One region of the Rhodopseudomonas sp. G2_2311 genome, then DNA from elsewhere that is predicted to be linked to it. Evidence: riboswitches for the same ligand, from Rfam matches in the RefSeq annotation. Region 1 holds a riboswitch; each other region holds the start of a gene.
The links. A riboswitch is a leader RNA that binds a small molecule or an ion and turns the genes downstream of it on or off. The one in region 1 is predicted to bind cobalamin.
Positions count from the first base shown of each region.

Region 2: linked by a shared signal. The riboswitch ahead of VRZ08_RS18795 (cysteine-rich small domain-containing protein) and the one ahead of VRZ08_RS04625 (HoxN/HupN/NixA family nickel/cobalt transporter) in region 1 are both predicted to bind cobalamin.
Region 3: linked by a shared signal. The riboswitch ahead of VRZ08_RS11025 (TonB-dependent receptor) and the one ahead of VRZ08_RS04625 (HoxN/HupN/NixA family nickel/cobalt transporter) in region 1 are both predicted to bind cobalamin.

Region 1 covers NZ_JAZDRK010000002.1:357,054-362,730, forward strand. Annotated here, with positions in the region: gene cobD (threonine-phosphate decarboxylase CobD) at 1-484, shown strand, start outside; gene VRZ08_RS04615 (ABC transporter ATP-binding protein) at 496-1,275, opposite strand; gene VRZ08_RS04620 (FecCD family ABC transporter permease) at 1,272-2,297, opposite strand; gene VRZ08_RS04625 (HoxN/HupN/NixA family nickel/cobalt transporter) at 2,305-3,363, opposite strand; cobalamin riboswitch at 3,436-3,651, opposite strand; gene VRZ08_RS04630 (DMT family transporter) at 3,703-4,026, opposite strand; gene VRZ08_RS04635 (class I SAM-dependent methyltransferase) at 4,023-4,760, opposite strand; gene VRZ08_RS04640 (DUF3419 family protein) at 4,913-5,677, shown strand, end outside.
Region 2 covers NZ_JAZDRK010000016.1:59,277-64,953, forward strand. Annotated here, with positions in the region: gene VRZ08_RS18780 (substrate-binding domain-containing protein) at 1-949, opposite strand, end outside; gene VRZ08_RS18785 (MarR family winged helix-turn-helix transcriptional regulator) at 1,108-1,551, shown strand; gene VRZ08_RS18790 (acyl-CoA dehydrogenase family protein) at 1,715-2,860, shown strand; gene VRZ08_RS18795 (cysteine-rich small domain-containing protein) at 2,924-3,259, opposite strand; cobalamin riboswitch at 3,451-3,650, opposite strand; gene VRZ08_RS18800 (histidine phosphatase family protein) at 3,703-4,278, opposite strand; gene VRZ08_RS18805 (Crp/Fnr family transcriptional regulator) at 4,456-5,187, shown strand; gene VRZ08_RS18810 (Crp/Fnr family transcriptional regulator) at 5,201-5,677, opposite strand, start outside.
Region 3 covers NZ_JAZDRK010000006.1:4,260-9,936, reverse strand. Annotated here, with positions in the region: gene VRZ08_RS11030 (PepSY domain-containing protein) at 1-638, opposite strand, end outside; gene VRZ08_RS11025 (TonB-dependent receptor) at 643-2,919, opposite strand; cobalamin riboswitch at 3,028-3,224, opposite strand; gene typA (translational GTPase TypA) at 3,652-5,475, shown strand.

The DNA of each region.
Region 1 (5,677 bases):
CGATGTCGATCCGTCTTTCACTGCGGCCGTGCTGACGCCCGAGCTGCCGATCGTTGTGCTGCGCTCGTTCGGCAAGTTCTACGGCCTTGCCGGCGTGCGTCTCGGGTTTGCGATCGCGGGTGAGGTAATTGCGAGGCGGATTGCGCTCGCGCTCGGGCCGTGGAATTGCTCCGGGCCGGCGCTGCGGATCGGCGCTGCGGCGCTGCGCGATCAGGCCTGGGCGATCGAGACGCGCGACGAGTTGCGCGAACAGGCGGCGCGGCTCGACGAGGTGCTGCGCGGCGCCGGCCTCGACACCGTCGGCGGCACGCCGCTGTTCCGGCTGGCGCGTCACCCCGAGGCGCATCGGTTGCATGAGGTTTTGGCGAAGCAGCGGATCTGGTGTCGAAGGTTCGACTGGGCGGACGATCTGCTCAGGTTCGGCCTGCCCGCCGATACCGCCGGGCTCGATCGGCTCGCTGCCGCGCTCGCCGCACCGCTGTAGCGGCGGCACCGTCAGGTTCCGGACCACGGCAGGATCACGCCAGTGTCCTGATACTGTGCCCGGTAGGCGCTGACGCGAAACACCTGTTGCATGATCTCGTCCGACAAGGCTTCGCTCGGCGCGCCATGGGCGGCGAGCCGGCCGCTCGCCATCACCAGCACGGTATCGGCAAAGCGCGCAGCGAGGCCGAGATCGTGGGTGACGACGATCACCAGCGTGCCGGCGTCGGCGGTGGTTCGCAAGGTCTGCATCACGTCGAGCTGATAGCGCGGGTCGAGCGAGGCGGTCGGCTCGTCGGCGAGCACCACCGGCGCCTCGACCGCCAGCACCCGGGCGAGCGCGACGCGGCTGCGTTCGCCGCCGGACAGTTCGGTGACAATGCGGTCCGCGAACTGCATGACGTCGGTCTCCGCCATCGCCCACGCCACCGCCTCGGCGTCATGCGGCGACAGCCAGGCCGGATCGGTGGCGCCGTGCGGAAACCGGCCGAGCGCGACGACGTCGCGCACCGGTAGCGGCCAATGCACCAGATGGCCCTGCGGCAGATAGCCGAAACGCTTGGCGCGCTCGCGTAGCGGCATCGTCGCCAGCGCCTCGCCGCCGATGGTGATTTCGCCTTGCGCCTCGACCAGGCCGGCGAGGGCGCGCAGCAGCGTGGTCTTGCCGGCGCCGTTCGGGCCGACCAGTGCGACCAGATGCCCGCGCGTCAGTGACAGCGACACTCCACGCAGCACTTCGCGGCCGGAGAGCGAGACGGCGAGGTCGCGCGCGGTGAGAAAGGCGGCACTCATGCGACGCCTCCACCCAGCGCGCGGCGTTCGCGCACGATCAGATACAGGAAGAACGGCACGCCGATGATCGAGGTCAGTACCCCGACCTTGATGTCGGTGCTGGCCGGGATCAGCCGCACCGCGATGTCGGCGGCGAGCAGCAGCGCCGCGCCGGCAAGCGCGCTCGGCAGCAGCACGCGGGCGGGATCGTGGCCGATCAAGGGGCGCACCAGATGCGGCGCGACAAGGCCGATGAATCCGATCGTGCCCGACACCGAGACGGCGCCACCGACGCCGAGCGCGGTGCCGGCGATCACGATCAGTCGCAGCCGGCCGACATTGATGCCGAGGCTCTGCGCGGTCTCTTCGCCGAGACTGAGGGCGCGGAACGCGGCGCGCTGGCTGAACAGCAGTACGCCGCCGGCGACAATGAACGGCAGCGCCAAGACGACGTGGCGGAAGCTGCGATCTTCCAGCGAACCGAGCAGCCAGAATGCGATTTCCAGGCTGGCGAACGGATTGGCCGACAGGTTCATCACCAGCGCGGTGGCGGCGCCGGCGAGGGCGGAGATCGCCAGCCCAGCGAGGATCAGCAGCAACAGGCTGGCGTTGCGCCCGGCGATTGCCAGCAGCACGAACACCGAGACGAACGCCATCGTGATCGCCGCCACCGGCAGCGCGAACGAGCGGACGTCGGCGAGCCCGAGCGAGATGATCAGCACCGCGCCGAACGCGGCCGATTGCGGCGCGCCGAACAGCGACGGCGACGCCAGCGGGTTACGCAGCAGGCCCTGCAGCGCCGCGCCGGACAGGCCCAGAATGCCGCCGATCGCCAGCGCCAGGATGGTGCGCGGCAGCCGGATCTCTTGCACGATGATCTGCTGCACCTCGCCGCCGAGCCCGACCAGCGCCTGCACCACGGTGAGCGGCGACAGCTTGACCGGTCCCACCGCGAGCGATCCGATCGCCAGCAGGGCCACGAGCACCGCGAGCGCAGCGGTAACGGCCGCTGCGCGCGAATTCGGTCCGGAACGTCGGGTCATACCGCGCTCATTTCTGCACGGTCGCGGCGGCCTGGTCGAGCCGGTGATAGCCGTTGAGGCGATAGATGATGGTGGAGACGATCCAGCTCGCCACGAACAGCGCCACGATGCCGTAGCCGAGCGCGCCGAAATTGGAGTTGAGCTCTTCGATCCACTCCCAGAACGCGCCTTCGAGATGGAAGCGCCCGGCGAGCAGCCCGAGCGTCTCGATGCCGCCGATCAGCAGCGCCACCAGCACCGACACGGTGGTGATGGTCATGTTGTAGTACAGCTTGCGGATCGGGTTGCGATACGCCCAGCCATAGGCGCCGAGCATCAGCACGCCGTCGAGGGTGTCGACCAGGGTCATGCCGGCGGCGAACAGCGCCGGGAACACCAGGATCGACCAGTGCGAAATGTTGCCGGAGGCGTTGGCGGCCAATCCGAACAGGCTGATCTCGCTGGCGGTCTCGAAGCCGAGCGCGAACAAAAGCCCGATCGGAAACAGCTGCCAGCTCTTGGAGACGAAGCGGAACAGCGGCCGGAACAGCCGCGCCAGCCAGCCGCGCTGCTGCAGCAGTTCGTTGATATCGTCGTCGTGCACGATCTCGCCGGCCTTGGCCTTCTTGAACGCGCGATACACGCCGCTCAGCACCGACAGATTGGCGATGGCGATCGCGAACAGAAACAGCGCCGACGCCGAGGTGCCGATCACCCCGCCGATTTCCCGATAGCCCGAGAATCGCTCGGTCAGCGAATTGGCCGCGATCGCGATTGCCAGCGACGCCACCAGCACCACGGTGGAATGGCCGAGTGCGAAGAACAGCCCGACCGCGACCGGCCGCTTGCCCTCCTGCATCAGCTTACGGGTGACGTTGTCGATCGCCGCGATATGGTCGGCATCGAGGGCGTGGCGGAGGCCGAGGCTATAGGCAAGCACCGCGGTGCCGATCAGCACCGGCTCGCCCGCGAAGGCGGTCAGCGCCCAGGCCCAGGCGGCGATATTGGCCAGCACCAGTCCGCCGAGCACGGCGATCAGGCGGAAGCGGAATCCATCGGAAGAAGCGGGCAGAACGAGATCGGTCATGGCGGTCTCCGGCCGGTGAGCAGCATCCTGTCACCTGTGCGGCGGACCGCTCCAGCCGCGCGCGCCGCACGGTGGAAGATGACGTGCTCAGGCCGGTCTCCTGGCTCACGGGTCGTCGCGATCCTTCGCCTTCCCGGGCAAGTGCCGCCCAGTGGCTGATTGAAGGATCGCTCGCCGCTCACAGTTGCGGGCGCAGCGCCGGATTTGGGTTTGCGGCCATAAGCTTGGGCCCGCACCGGCTTCCCTGTGCCGGACGATTCCCGGCACACCTGAACGGGCGCGATCAAATGGAAGCGGGCCTGCTTTGTCAATCGCCGCCTTGGTCGGGCGGCCGACAGTTCAGGCGGGCGTGCTGAGCTTGAGCCCGATCATGCCGGCCACGATCATCGACAGGCACAGCACCCGCACGCCGCTGGCCGGCTCACCGTACAGCGCCATGCCGACCACGATGCTGCCGGCGGCGCCGATTCCGGTCCACACCGCATAGACGGTGCCGAACGGCAGCGATTTCAGCGCGATGCTCATCAGGCCGAAGCTGGCCAAGATCGCGGCCAAGGTCACGACCGCGGGCCAGAACCGGGTGAAGCCTTCCGAATGCTTCAGCCCCAGCGCCCAGACGATCTCCATCAGGCCCGCGGCAAACAGCGCGAGCCAACCGGTCATGGCTTGTTGCGCGGCGGCAGCGTCAGCACGGCGCGCTGCGCATAGCCGCGATACGGCCGCTCGAACCGCAGGCCGGCGCCGGTGCGGGCCGCGACCTGCATCAGCACGGCCTCCAGGCTGTCGCGCGGGGTGACGTCGAACAGCGTCAGCCAGCGCCGCAGCAGGTTGCGCGCCACGGAAGGCAGGCCGCGCTGGTCGCCGAAATCGACGATGTGCAGCTTGCCGCCGGGCTTCAGATTGGCGACGGCGCGATCGATCACCGCGGTCCAGTCCGGGATCATCGACAGGCTGTAGGAGATCATGACGTGGTCGAAGCTGACCGCCTGGCCGAACACCGCCTGGGCGGTGAAGGCGGTGGCGTCGCCATGCGCAACCTTGACCCGCGACATCAGCCCGGCGCCTTCGATCGAACTGATCGCCGAGGTCAGCATCTCGGTCGACACGTCGAGGCCGAAGAATTTCGCCTCGCGGTAGCGCGTCGCCGCCTGGATCAGGTTGCGGCCGGTGCCGCAGCCAACTTCCAGCACGGTTTCGCCGGCCTTCGGCTGCAGCTCGGTAATCAGTTGATCGCGGCCGAGAAGATAGTACCGGCGGGTCAGGTCGTAGATGTGCCGTTGATAGCGGTACATCCGATTCATCCGCGAGGTCGCGTCGACCGGCCACGCCGGATCGGCGGTGAGTTCGTGGTGCGTCAGCTCGGTGCGCGGAAGATCGGTGCGAGTGAGCGTCGTCATGGCCTGCCACCCTGGTTCGGCATCATCCGCCTTCCATCGCGATTTCAGGCGACAGGGTGATGACAAGGGAGACGGCACTGATCAGTTCCCTGCTGTCGCAAAACTGCAGTGTTGCGCAGCTAATTTGGATCGATTGCCGAGTCGAGGATTTGATGAACACGCAGCAACTGATCGCGGACGCCGTCCGCAACAGCAAGGATCGCAGCGAGTCGACGCTGTGGGACGCTTTGTTTTCGATCTGGTTTCGTCGCCTGGTCTATACCCAGATCTGGGAAGATCCCGAGGCTGACCTCGCGGCTCTGCAATTGCCGATCGGCTCCACCATCGTGACGATCTCGTCGGGCGGTTGCAACGCGCTGTCCTACCTCACCGCCAAGCCGGCGCAGGTGTTCGCGGTCGATCTCAACGAGGCACACCTGGCGCTGCTCAAGCTGAAGCTCGCCGGCCTGCGGGCGCTGCCGGACTACGCGTCGTTCTGGCAGTTCTTCGGAGAGGGCACCGCGGCCGGTAACGCCGACCTGTATCGCCGGCGGCTGCGCCCCGCGCTCGATCTCGATGCCCGCGGCTTTTGGGATGAGCGCGACTTCCGCGGCCGGGCGCGCTACCGTTACTTCACCGACGGGTTCTATCGCCACGGTGCGCTCGGCCGCTTCATCGGCTTTGCGCATCTGCTGGCGAAGATCGCCAAGATCGACCTCAACGTGCTGCTGAAGGGCGCGCCGGACTCGCCGGAGCGGCAGGCGGCGCTGCAGCGCGTCGACCGGCTGTTCCACTCGCGGTTCGCCCGCATGCTCACCCAGACCCCGGCGCTGCTGTTCAGCCTCGGCATTCCGCCGCAGCAGCGCGAACTGCTCGGCGGCGACCAGCCGCTCAACGAGGTGCTGCATCAGCGCCTGCTCCGGCTGATCGACGTCTAT
Region 2 (5,677 bases), on a different contig from region 1:
GTCCGAACATCCGGCGATAAGAATCGCGAAACGCATCGTTGGCGGTGCAGTCGTAACAGCCGAAATAGCCCGATGCGCAGAACAAGTTTTCGGTGTTGTCGGCGCCGATGCCCAGCAACACCGTCTCGTCCATCGCGCCGGCCAACCGGAGGACATGGCTCGAAAGCCCAGCTTCGGCGAAAGAGCGATTGAACGTCACGCTGTCGTTGCCGATCAGCGAAATCAGCACGACGTCAGGTTGGGCGGCGCGGATCCGGTCGAGATGCCGTTCGTGATCGTCCTCGCCGAGCGGCACGAATTCCTCGCCGACCACCTTGCCGCCGGCATCCTTGATGTACTTCTTCACAGCGCGATGCGACAGCCATGGCCAGACGTAATCGCTGCCGATCAGGTACCAGCGCTGCGCCCTTTTCTCCCGGGCCAGCCAGTCGATTGCCGGCCGGCTCTGCCAGCGCGGCGTCTCCCCGATCGCCATCACGCCAGGAGCACGCTCGCCGCCTTCATAGACCGGCGTGTAGATGTAGGGCACGCGACCTCGGATGGCGTTCCGCAGTGCCACCCGCACTGCACTGATGTGCGAGCCCATCACGATATCGACGTCGTCGTAGTCGACCGCCAGCGCAACCCGCCGAGCGACATCCTCGATCGGCCCCCCGGCATCGCTGAACACCAGTTCGACCTCGCGGCCCAGGATGCCGCCGCGCTTGTTGATTTCCGCAGCCGCAAGCAGCGCCGCATTGGTCGAGGCCGGTCCCCACAGCCCGGGCGAGCCCTGGAAGGTGACGAAATTCGCAACGCGAAGCTTGTTGCGTGCGCGGCGCGAGGCCGCGCCGCCGCCGTCTCCCGGCCCTTCCACCCAACGCGCGTCGGTAAGCGCGCCGCGCTCGAGAAGACCGAGCGGCGGCACTCCATAGGCGCCACTATGTCCGAGATCGACAGCCGAAAGCACGCCCTCTCCTGCCAGGTGCGGGTGATCCCGCCGAAGTCCCCTCCCCGGGTTCGACGATCGATGCTATTCGAAAATATTGAATCTTCAAGGATTGCTGTGCATATAGATGCAGCAAACTGCGCATCCGATTCACTCAGACGGAACGATAAAGTCTCATCGTGGCCAAATCGCCGACCCGCAATCCGCCGATCACCGAACACCTCGCCTATCTGCTGGCGCAGGCCAATCGGGAGATCAACCGCCAGCTCGAAGCACGGCTACGCAGCGAAGGGGTGCCGGTCGAGCAATGGCGCATCCTCAAGGTGCTGTCCGACGGCAAGGGCCATTCGATGGGCGAACTCGCCGAGGCGGTGCTGCTTAATCATCCGACCCTGACCAAGATGATCGATCGGATGGTTTCGGATTCGCTGGTGTATCGCGTCCAGGATCCGGAGGATCGCCGCAAGGTGCTGATGTACACCTCCGACCGCGGCAAAGCTCTGACCCAGCGTCTCAATACGTTGGCGCTGAGCCAAGAGGCGCATATCGCCGAAAACTACGGCGACAAGGCCACCGCCGAGCTGAAGCGGCTGCTTGAAAGCCTGATCGACAGCGCCACCTGAGCGCCCTCCATCGTCGCGCATGCTGCGGCTGCGAACAGCGCAGCCGCCTGCAGCGACACGCCGCAAGATACGGCGGTCGCAACGTCTATCCTGCACCGCCGAACTGGCCTAGATCAGCGGGCGATGCGCCGTGCCAAGCGGCCGCCCATTCGAGTGAGGAAACATGGAATACCGATCGCCCTGGATGACCGAAGAACTGGACACGTTCCGCGACCAGTTTCGCAAATTCCTCGCCAAGGACCTCGCACCCCATGGCGACAAGTGGCGCAAGCAGAAGATGGTCGATCGTTCGGCCTGGCTGAAGCTCGGCGAAATGGGGGCGCTGTTGCCCAGCGTTCCGGAAGAGTATGGCGGGCTCGGCGCCAGCTTCGCCTATGATGCCGCGGTCTATGAGGACATGGAGAAGATCGTCCCCGACGCGCTGTCCGGCGTCACCGTGTCGAGCGGCATCGTGGCGCACTACATCCTCAACTATGGCTCGGAAGAGCAGAAGCGGCGTTGGCTGCCCGGCATGGCGCGCGGCGAGCTGATCGGCGCGATCGCGATGACCGAGCCCGGCACCGGCTCGGACCTGCAGAGCGTGCGCACCACCGCCAAGCTCGACGGCGACGACTACGTCATCAACGGCCAGAAGACATTCATCACCAACGGCCAGAACTGCGACCTGATCATCGTGGTTGCCCGCACCGGCGGTGCCGGCGCCAAAGGGCTGTCGCTGATCGTGCTGGAGACCAAGGACAACCCCGGCTTCAAGCGCGGCCGCAACCTCGACAAGATCGGCCTGCACGCCTCCGACACCTCCGAGCTGTTCTTCGAGAATGCCCGCACGCCGAAGGAGAACCTGCTCGGCGGCGAAGAGGGCAAAGGCTTCGTGCAGCTGATGCAGCAGCTGCCGCAAGAGCGCCTGATCATCGCGATCGGCGCCGTGGCGGCGATGGAGCGCGCGGTCGCGCTGACTTCGGAGTATACGCGGGAGCGCAAGGCGTTCGGCCAGCCGATTATCGAATTCCAGAATACAGCTTTCACGCTCGCCGAACGCAAGACCGAAGCCTTCATCGCACGGGTGTTCGTCGACTTCTGTCTGGTGCAGCTGATCGCCGGCAATCTCGACGCCGTCACCGCCTCGATGGCGAAATGGTGGACGACGCAGAAGCAGGTCGAGACCGTGGACGAGTGCCTGCAACTGCACGGAGGCTACGGCTACATGCAGGAATACCCAATCGGCCGGATGTTCATCGACTCGCGGATTCAGAAGATCTATGGCGGAACCAACGAGGTGATGAAGCTGCTGATCGCCCGCTCGCTCTAACGCGAAAAATGCCGGCGCCTCCGCTGCCGCTGCAATCCAGCGGTGCGGAGGCGGCGGCAATGTTCAGTCGCCGCTTTCCGAGACTTCACGCTTGAGGCGGCGCGGATCCTGGGGCTGGCTGTCCCAAGGCACCGGCCGCTCCAACCAGCGCTGGATGAAATTCCACGACCGCCGATAGCCGTTGTGCGGCAAGGTGCAGTCCGAACAATCCTTGCGCGTCAGCCCATTGCGATCGACGAAGGTCTTGTAGGGGCCGGGGCACTGATAGGCGCTCAGCGGGCAGTAACAGAACAGGCAGTTGAATTCCCGCTCGACGCCGCGATGGCACGGCAGAAACGGGCAGGCCTCGTTGGTGAAGCCCTTGAAGGCTTCGTTGGTCGTTGTGTCTTTCGGCTCCATGACCGTTCCCTCGCGCCGCAGCAATTGGCCGCCGGCTCGATCGCGGCGGCGCTGTGGCTGATTCTGATTGAAGGGGGATGAGTGCTAGGCGATGCCAAGCGTCGCGTGACGCTGCTCCTGCGCCGCGCGCGGCTTTGCCTGCTAAGAGAATTCGGTCATCGCTGCTCCGCTCTCGACCCGCCGTCGATCGGTTAGATGCTTCCGTCTTCGGCCGGTCTCCTGGCTCACGGATGTCGTCTGGATCGCCTTCCCGACGCCGATGGCGTCAGTGGCATATGATCCGGACAGATCCGCTTACAGTTGCGGGGGCAGCTACGGATTTGGCGAAAAACACCGCACCGTATTCCCAGTTTCACCTCGCACGCGAGGCACCGAAGACGTCAAAACCAGAGCACGGGGCTGCAGCCTGTGCAAGCAAAAAGGCTTCGTTCTAAACGGCCAGCCTAACCGACTACGCGATTGACCCAGACGATCCGCCAGCCGGACGAACCCAGCCGGTCGATCTGCGTCAGCGACAGCGGATCGATCACAAAGCTGAGCGCAGCCTCGGGGGATGCCTTAAGGGCAATCGCCAGTACGGCGCGAATGGTGCCGGAGTGTACCACCAGCACGACGTCACCAGCGGGCAGCCGCGCCAGACCGCGCCGCACCCGTTCGATCTGATCGACGAAGCTCTCGCCGCCCGGCGGCGCCAAGCGCGCCGCATCCTGCCAGAATGCATCGTAGGCCGGGCCGAGTTCGCGCGACAGATCGTCGTGACGGCGCCCGGTCCAGCTGCCAAAATCCTGCTCGCGGAAATCGGGGTCGAGCATCGCATCGAAGCGGAGTGCTGCGGCGGTCTCGCGCGTACGCCGGCTCGGGCTTGCGACCACCGTCGCATCGTGCGGCAGTTTTTCGCCGAGCGCAGCGAGCACCGCAGTGTCGCCGAGATCGACCGGCGCGTCGGGAGCGTGAATCACGCCCTTTGGCCCATCCACCGGCGCATGCCGCACCAGCCAGAGCCGGCTGAAGTCGTTCATCGGTCATCCTCGCGCAGTCATGATTCGTCCGACAGAGCACGTCAGAGCCATGCCTCGCAAGCGACGACGACCGCTGCCGCCCGGCGTCCGAAAAAATAGAAACCTCTGCCGCCTCCCGGAGTTGAAGCCCCCAAGTTCCATCAACCCTATCAGATGATCTAACTTGAAAGGCGGACCATGAAGGATGTCCATCGCGTCCTGATCGACAAACTGCGCGAGCATTCCCGTCTGTCGGCCGATGACCTCACCGCAATCCGCAATTTGAGTTTTACGCTGCGGGAGCTCGAGAGCAGCGAGGATCTGATCCGCCAAGGCGAAACGCCGAAGGGCGCCGCACTCGTCGTCGAAGGCATGGTCGGACGGTACCATTTGCAGCGAAACGGCCGCCGCCAATTCCTGTCGTTTCACATGGTCGGCGACCTGCCGGATGCGCAGGGGGTTTTTTTGGAGCGGATGGATCATTCGCTGTGTGCGATTGGGCACGCGGTGACGGCGATCATCCCGCATCGGGAGATCCTGCGGATGTTCGAAGCCCGGCCCGGTCTCGGCTTTGCGATCTGGCGCGAAACCCTCGTGGACGCGGCGATTTTCCGCGAAGCGATCACCAACAATTCGGCCCGGACGATGAAGGCGCGGATGGCGCATCTGTTCTGCGAATTGTTCTACCGTGCCGAGGTCTCGAAGCTGACCGACGGTAACTCGATGCAGCTCCCGATCAGCCTCGCCCAACTCGGCGACACGCTGGGCATGGCGATCGCCACCGTCAATCGCACGATCTCGTCGCTGCGGGCGTCGAAGACGATGGACTTCCGCTATGGGGTGCTGACGATCCGCAACTGGCAGGGGCTCGCCAAGATCGGCGAATTCGATCCCGGCTACCTGCACCTGAAGCGCGCACCGGCGCGCTGAAGCTCTCCGAAAGCTACGCGGCAGCGTCGTCCGGCTCGGGATAGACCCCGCGCAGCACCACGTCGAAGTGCTCCTTCACCGCATCATTGCAGCGGCAGGCCCGCGACCGCAGCTTGTCGGCATCGTCGACGATCAGGGCGCCGCGCCGCGTCGTGAGAATGCCCTCCTGGCGAAATGCCTGCAGCACGCGGCTGGTGTAGCTGCGGCCGACGCCCATCATCGCGGCGAGCTGTTCATGGGTGAGCGGCACCATGCTGTCGCCGGTGCGGTCCATCGCCGCCGCGATCCACTTCGCGGTGCGCTGCTCGATCGAATGGATCGCGTTGCACGCGGTCGATTGAAACATCTGCGCCATCAGACAGTCGGCGTAACGCGCGAAAAAGGCCTTGAAGCTCGGCGACCGATCCTTGGCGGCCTGAATGTTGAGGATCGGCATGCGGACGAACGGGCCCTCGAACTTGACGACGATCAGGCAATACGCCGGCAGGAA
Region 3 (5,677 bases), on a different contig from region 1:
CGCCATAGCGGCCCGTCCTGGCGCAGCACCGTGAAGTAGATCCAGTGCGGGATCGCGCCGAACCAATTCCAGATCCGCTCCTGCCGCGTCGTATCGAGGACGATCTCGCCGCCGCGGGACGCAACATAGAGCTCTGTGCCGGCAGCGTCGCCGAGCCCGATCAGGTATAGCGGCCTGAACGCATCGTAGCGCGAGGTCACGCTCCACTGGTCGCGATCGACCGTCTCGATCAGCCGCGGCGCGACTGCGGCCGGATGATGCCGCGCGATCCCCAGCGCCTGAACGGCGCTGACCTGATCGATCTTGCGGCCGTCGACCGCCGAGATGGTGGTGCGCTGACCTCGCCAGTCGAGCAGCCGGTACACCGGCTCGGTATCGAGCATCACCAGCCGCAGGTCGCGCGGATAGTGCATCACGCCGGCCACCTGCATCGCCTGATCGGGCGACAGCGTGACGCGCTGCCAGGCGAGGTCGGGCAATGCCGCCCAGCGTTCTTCTTTGTCGAAATGCGGAAACGCGACGTACATCATCACCACGCCGGAGATGAACCACATCGCGAACAGCAGACACCCGGCAATGCCGAGCCAGCGGTGGCCGAGATACAGCCACCGCTTCGCGCGCCTGACGACGCTGGACATCGCCCTAGAACTTCACGTTGTAGGAGAGTTCAGCAGTGCGCGGCATGCCGAGGATCCACTGCGACGTGCCGCCGGAAGTCGCATAGACGGTGTCGAACAGATTATAGACCCGCAGTGCCAGCGTCTGCCGGGCGTCCGGCTTCCACATCAGCCCGGCATTGACGACGTTATAGGCCGGCCGCACCAGCGTATTGGCGTCGTCGGCCCAGGTGTCGCCGACGAGCTGGATGCCGGCATTGGCCGACCAGCCCGGCGCGAACGCCCAGGTCGCCCAGATGTTGCTGACGATCTGCGGCACGTTGTTGGGGACGTTGCCGGCGTAGTTCACCGCCCGGCCGCCGACCACCTGGGTGAAGTCGTCGTATTTGGCCCGCAGCCAGGCGACGTTGGCGTCGAGCCGGATGGTTTCGGTGACCTTGAGGCCGGCCGAGGCTTCGATGCCGCGCGACGATTGCTGGCCGATCTGCAGCGGATTGGTGTTGGCGGGGTTCTGAGGATCGCGCGCCAGCAGGTTGTTCTTGACGATGTGATACGCCGCCAGGGTCCATTCCGCGCGACCGCCGGCGAGCTGCTGCTTGATGCCGACCTCCACCTGCTTGCCGGTCGAGAGCGAGAAGTCGCGGTTAACGCCTGTCATGGTGATCAGGTTGGTGACCGGATCGACCGCGGTCGAATACTGACCGTAGATCGAGAGGTTCTCGATCGGATTGTACACCGCGCCGACCCGCCAGCTCGGCGCCGAGTAGGTCTTCTCGAAACTGTTCGAAGGCGAGAGGAAATCGGTGCGCTGCACCGTCGGATTGTCGGAGCGGATGCCGCCGATCAACGAAAGCTGGTCAGTCAGGCTGAGCCGGTTCTCGGCGAACACGCCATATTGCGTCGTCAGCGTATGGAAGCTCGGCCGCGTCGGGCTCACCGGCAGGAAAGTGCCTGGATCGAAATTGTACGTGGGCACCGAGGAAGTGCCGGCGTAAGGCGAGTTGTTGGTGTGGGTGAAGGCGATGCGGTTGACGTCGAAACCGGCGACGAATTCGTTGGCGAGGCCGAAGACATGGCCCTTGAAGGTGGTGTCGAAGCGGTTGCCGATCTGCTCCTGGTCGTGAAAGATCTCGATATAGGAGCTGCGGTTGATATTTCCGGTGGTCGGGCTGAACGCGTAGCTCTCGACGTCCTTCCAGTGCCGGTGCGTGCTGAGATAGTAGGTGACGTTCTTCACCGAGACGCCTTCGGCAACGTCCCACTCGGTCTTGAGCTGGGTCCAGTTGTCGCGATAGCGGATCGAGGCATCGCCGACATTGTAGTTCTGGAAGCGCAGCGACTCGTCGAGCCGGCCGTTCACCAAAGGCGTGCCGAAATAGCGCGACGGGCTGCGGTCGGCGTAGTCTTCGCTCAGCGTGAAGGCGAGATTGTCGGCGGCCTGCACCCGCACCGAGCCGGACACCGCGACGTTCGATGTCTTGTCACGGTCGACCCAGCCGTCCGACATGTTGCCGATCGCCGCCAGCCGATAGCTGACATTGGGATTGATCGGGCCGCCCGAGTCGACCGCGAGGCGCCGGGTCAGGTTGGTGTCGAGCGAGATCTCCGCCTCGTTGCGCGCCACATCGAGCGGCTTCTTGGAGATCACGTTGATGGCGCCGCCGATCGCGCCTTCGCCATACATCACCGAGGCCGGGCCGCGCAGCACTTCGATGCTCTGCGCCGTCCAAGTATCGAACGGGAACGTCATGGTGCCGGAGCCGACATACAGCCGGGTGCCGTCGTAGAGCGACATCACCGTGCCGTTGCCGGTGAAGCCGCGCGTGGTGAAGGCGAGGCCGCCATTTCCCGGACGCGGGCTCGCGGTGAACCCGGTGGCGTTCTGCGTCACCGCGTCGATCACGTTGTGCTGGCCGCGCTCGGCGATGGTTTCGGCGCGAATCACTTCGACGCTGGCCGGTGTTTGCAGCGGCGTCAGGCCGAGTCGGCTGCCGGTCGACGACGGGGTGCCGAGGTTGAAGGTGGGGGCGGTCGACGCGGTCGTCGTCGGCTGAGTGGGCGCGGGGGCCGGCGTTGCGACCGGACGCGCGGCAGCGCGGCGCTGGCGCGACGATCCGGCATTGGCCGTCGCGCGCGGCTTGGCGGCACGTACGGTCTGGCCCTCGACCACGATCGGGTCGAGACCGCGCGGATTGGCCGAGGCGGTTTGCGCAAGGCCGTCGACCGGCCAGAGCAGAGGGACGAGGGCGACAGAGGACAGCAGGCGACGATTGCGCCCGAGAGGCAGAACGGCGGGAGTCATTTTCTTGGCTCGCGGCTAACGTGGCACGTCACCGCGAAACAGGTCTGCCGCAGCCTTCTTGTGGGCTACGGTTCGACACGCACCAGGACACCCCGCCCGATGTGCTCGCGTGTGACCACGACTGACGGCAGGTCTCCTGGCTCGCGGGTCGTTGCCGTTCACCGCCTTCCCAGGACGAAAGCCCAGTGGCGTGTGGCGAATGGCTCGCCGCTTACAGTTGCGGGGGCAGCCGCGGAATAGAGCCCGAAGACCCGCACCGCGTTCCCTATTGATCCCTTTCGGGAACCGTCGCTGGTCACGGTATTGGACATACGGCAGCGGTGTCAACGAACCGAACGGAAAAAATCCAGTCAGTCCAAGGGGCAGCGGCTGCACTATGAAATTACCTATCGCAGCGACGATGAATGTAATGTTATAACATCACATCACTAGGTCAAGCAGTCTGAGGAACAATGCCGGAGGCGCTCCGGGGCACGTTCCGGCGGCCACCGCGCCGAAGCGGGTCTGTCCATCCGCAACCGTCATTGTTATTTCGCGATTTCTGCGTATATTGCGTCGCAACGCGTGCTGGTGCCCGGTCCTATTCGGCCGGGCCTGTTTTTTGCGATTTCAGATTGCGATTGCCCGGCGCGTTTCAGACATAGGCTGGCTTCGGCGCGCCCTTCGGCGCATCCCGCGGTGTGCCTATGATCTCGCTGATCAGGCAACGCCCGCAGGACCGACAGAAGAGCCATGACCCTCCGTAACATCGCCATTATCGCCCACGTCGACCACGGCAAGACTACTCTTGTCGACAAACTGCTGCAGCAGTCCGGCACCTATCGCGACAACCAGCGCCAGGTCGAACGGGCGATGGACTCCAACGATCTCGAACGCGAGCGTGGCATCACCATTCTGGCGAAGTGTACGTCGGTGGTCTGGGGCGACACCCACATCAACATCGTCGACACACCCGGCCACGCCGACTTCGGCGGCGAAGTCGAGCGCATCCTGTCGATGGTCGACGGCGTGATCGTGCTGGTCGACGCTGCCGAGGGCCCGATGCCGCAGACCAAGTTCGTGGTCGGCAAGGCGCTGAAGCTCGGCCTTAAGCCGATCGTGGCGATCAACAAGGTCGACCGCTCCGACGCCCGCGTTACCGAAGTGGTCAACGAGGTGTTCGACCTGTTCGCCGCACTCGACGCCACCGACGAGCAGCTCGACTTCCCGATCCTGTACGGCTCCGGCAAGAACGGCTGGATGTCGGACAAGCCGGACGGCGATCCGAGCGAAGGCATGAAGCCGCTGTTCGAGCTGGTGCTCAAGCACGTTCATCCGCCGGTGGTGGAAGAAGGTCCGTTCCGCCTGCTCGGCACCATCCTCGAAGCCAATCCCTATCTCGGCCGCATCATCACCGGCCGCATCGCTTCGGGTACGGTGAAGCCGAACCAGGCCGTCAAAGTGCTGTCGCGCGACGGCAAGCTGGTCGAGCAGGGCCGCATCAGCAAGATCCTCGCCTTCCGCGGCCTCGAGCGCGTGCCGCTCGATATCGCCGAAGCCGGTGACATCGTGGCGATCGCCGGCCTGACCAAGGGCACCGTCGCCGACACCTTCTGCGATCCGGCGGTCGATACCCCGATCCAGGCGCAGGCGATCGATCCGCCGACGGTGTCGATGTCGTTCATCGTCAACAACTCGCCGCTCGCCGGCACTGAAGGCGACAAGGTGACGAGCCGCCTGATCCGCGACCGCCTGCTCCGCGAGGCCGAGGGCAACGTCGCGCTGCGCGTCGTCGAATCCGCCGACAAGGACGCGATGGAAGTGTCGGGCCGCGGCGAATTGCAGCTCGCGATCCTGATCGAGAACATGCGCCGTGAAGGTTTCGAACTCAGCGTGTCGCGTCCGCGCGTCGTGCTGACCCGCGACGAGAACGGCCAGCTGCTCGAGCCGGTCGAGGAAGTCGTGATCGACGTCGACGAGGAGTTCTCCGGCGTCGTCGTGCAGAAGATGAGCGAACGCAAGGCCGAGATGATCGAGATGCGGCCCTCGGGCGGCAATCGTCTGCGGCTGGTGTTCTACGCGCCGACCCGCGGCCTGATCGGCTACCAGGGCGAACTGATGACCGATACCAAGGGCACGGCCATCATGAACCGGCTGTTCCACAACTACCTGCCGTATCGCGGCGAGATCCAGGGCCGCCGCAACGGCGTGCTGATCTCCAACGATCAGGGTGAAGCGGTCGCCTACGCGATGTTCAAGCTGGAAGATCGCGGCCCGATGATGATCGAGCCGGGCTGGAAGGTCTACAAGGGCATGATCGTCGGTGAGCACACCCGCGACAACGACCTCGAGATCAACGTCCTCAAGGGCAAGCAGCTCACCAACATCCGCACCACCTCGAAGGACGAAGCGGTGCGTCTGACGCCGCCGATCCGGATGACGCTGGAAAAGGCGCTGGCCTATATCGAAGACGACGAGCTGGTCGAGATCACCCCGAAGTCGATCCGGCTGCGCAAGCGCCTGCTCGACCCCAACGAGCGCAAGCGCGCCGAGAAGAGCAAGCAGGCGGTCGCCTGATCCCTTTCCGTCATTGCGAGCGAAGCGAAGCAATCCAGGTCCGCACCGAGCCGTAGATTGCTTCGTCGCTTCGCTCCTCGCAATGACGGTGAGAGGTCGGTGATCGATCCGAACGCCGGAACTTGACACCCTTTTGATACCCGATGCCCGGCCTTCGTGCCGGGCATCGTCGTTTCGAGGCCCCTGACATCGAACCGCCGTC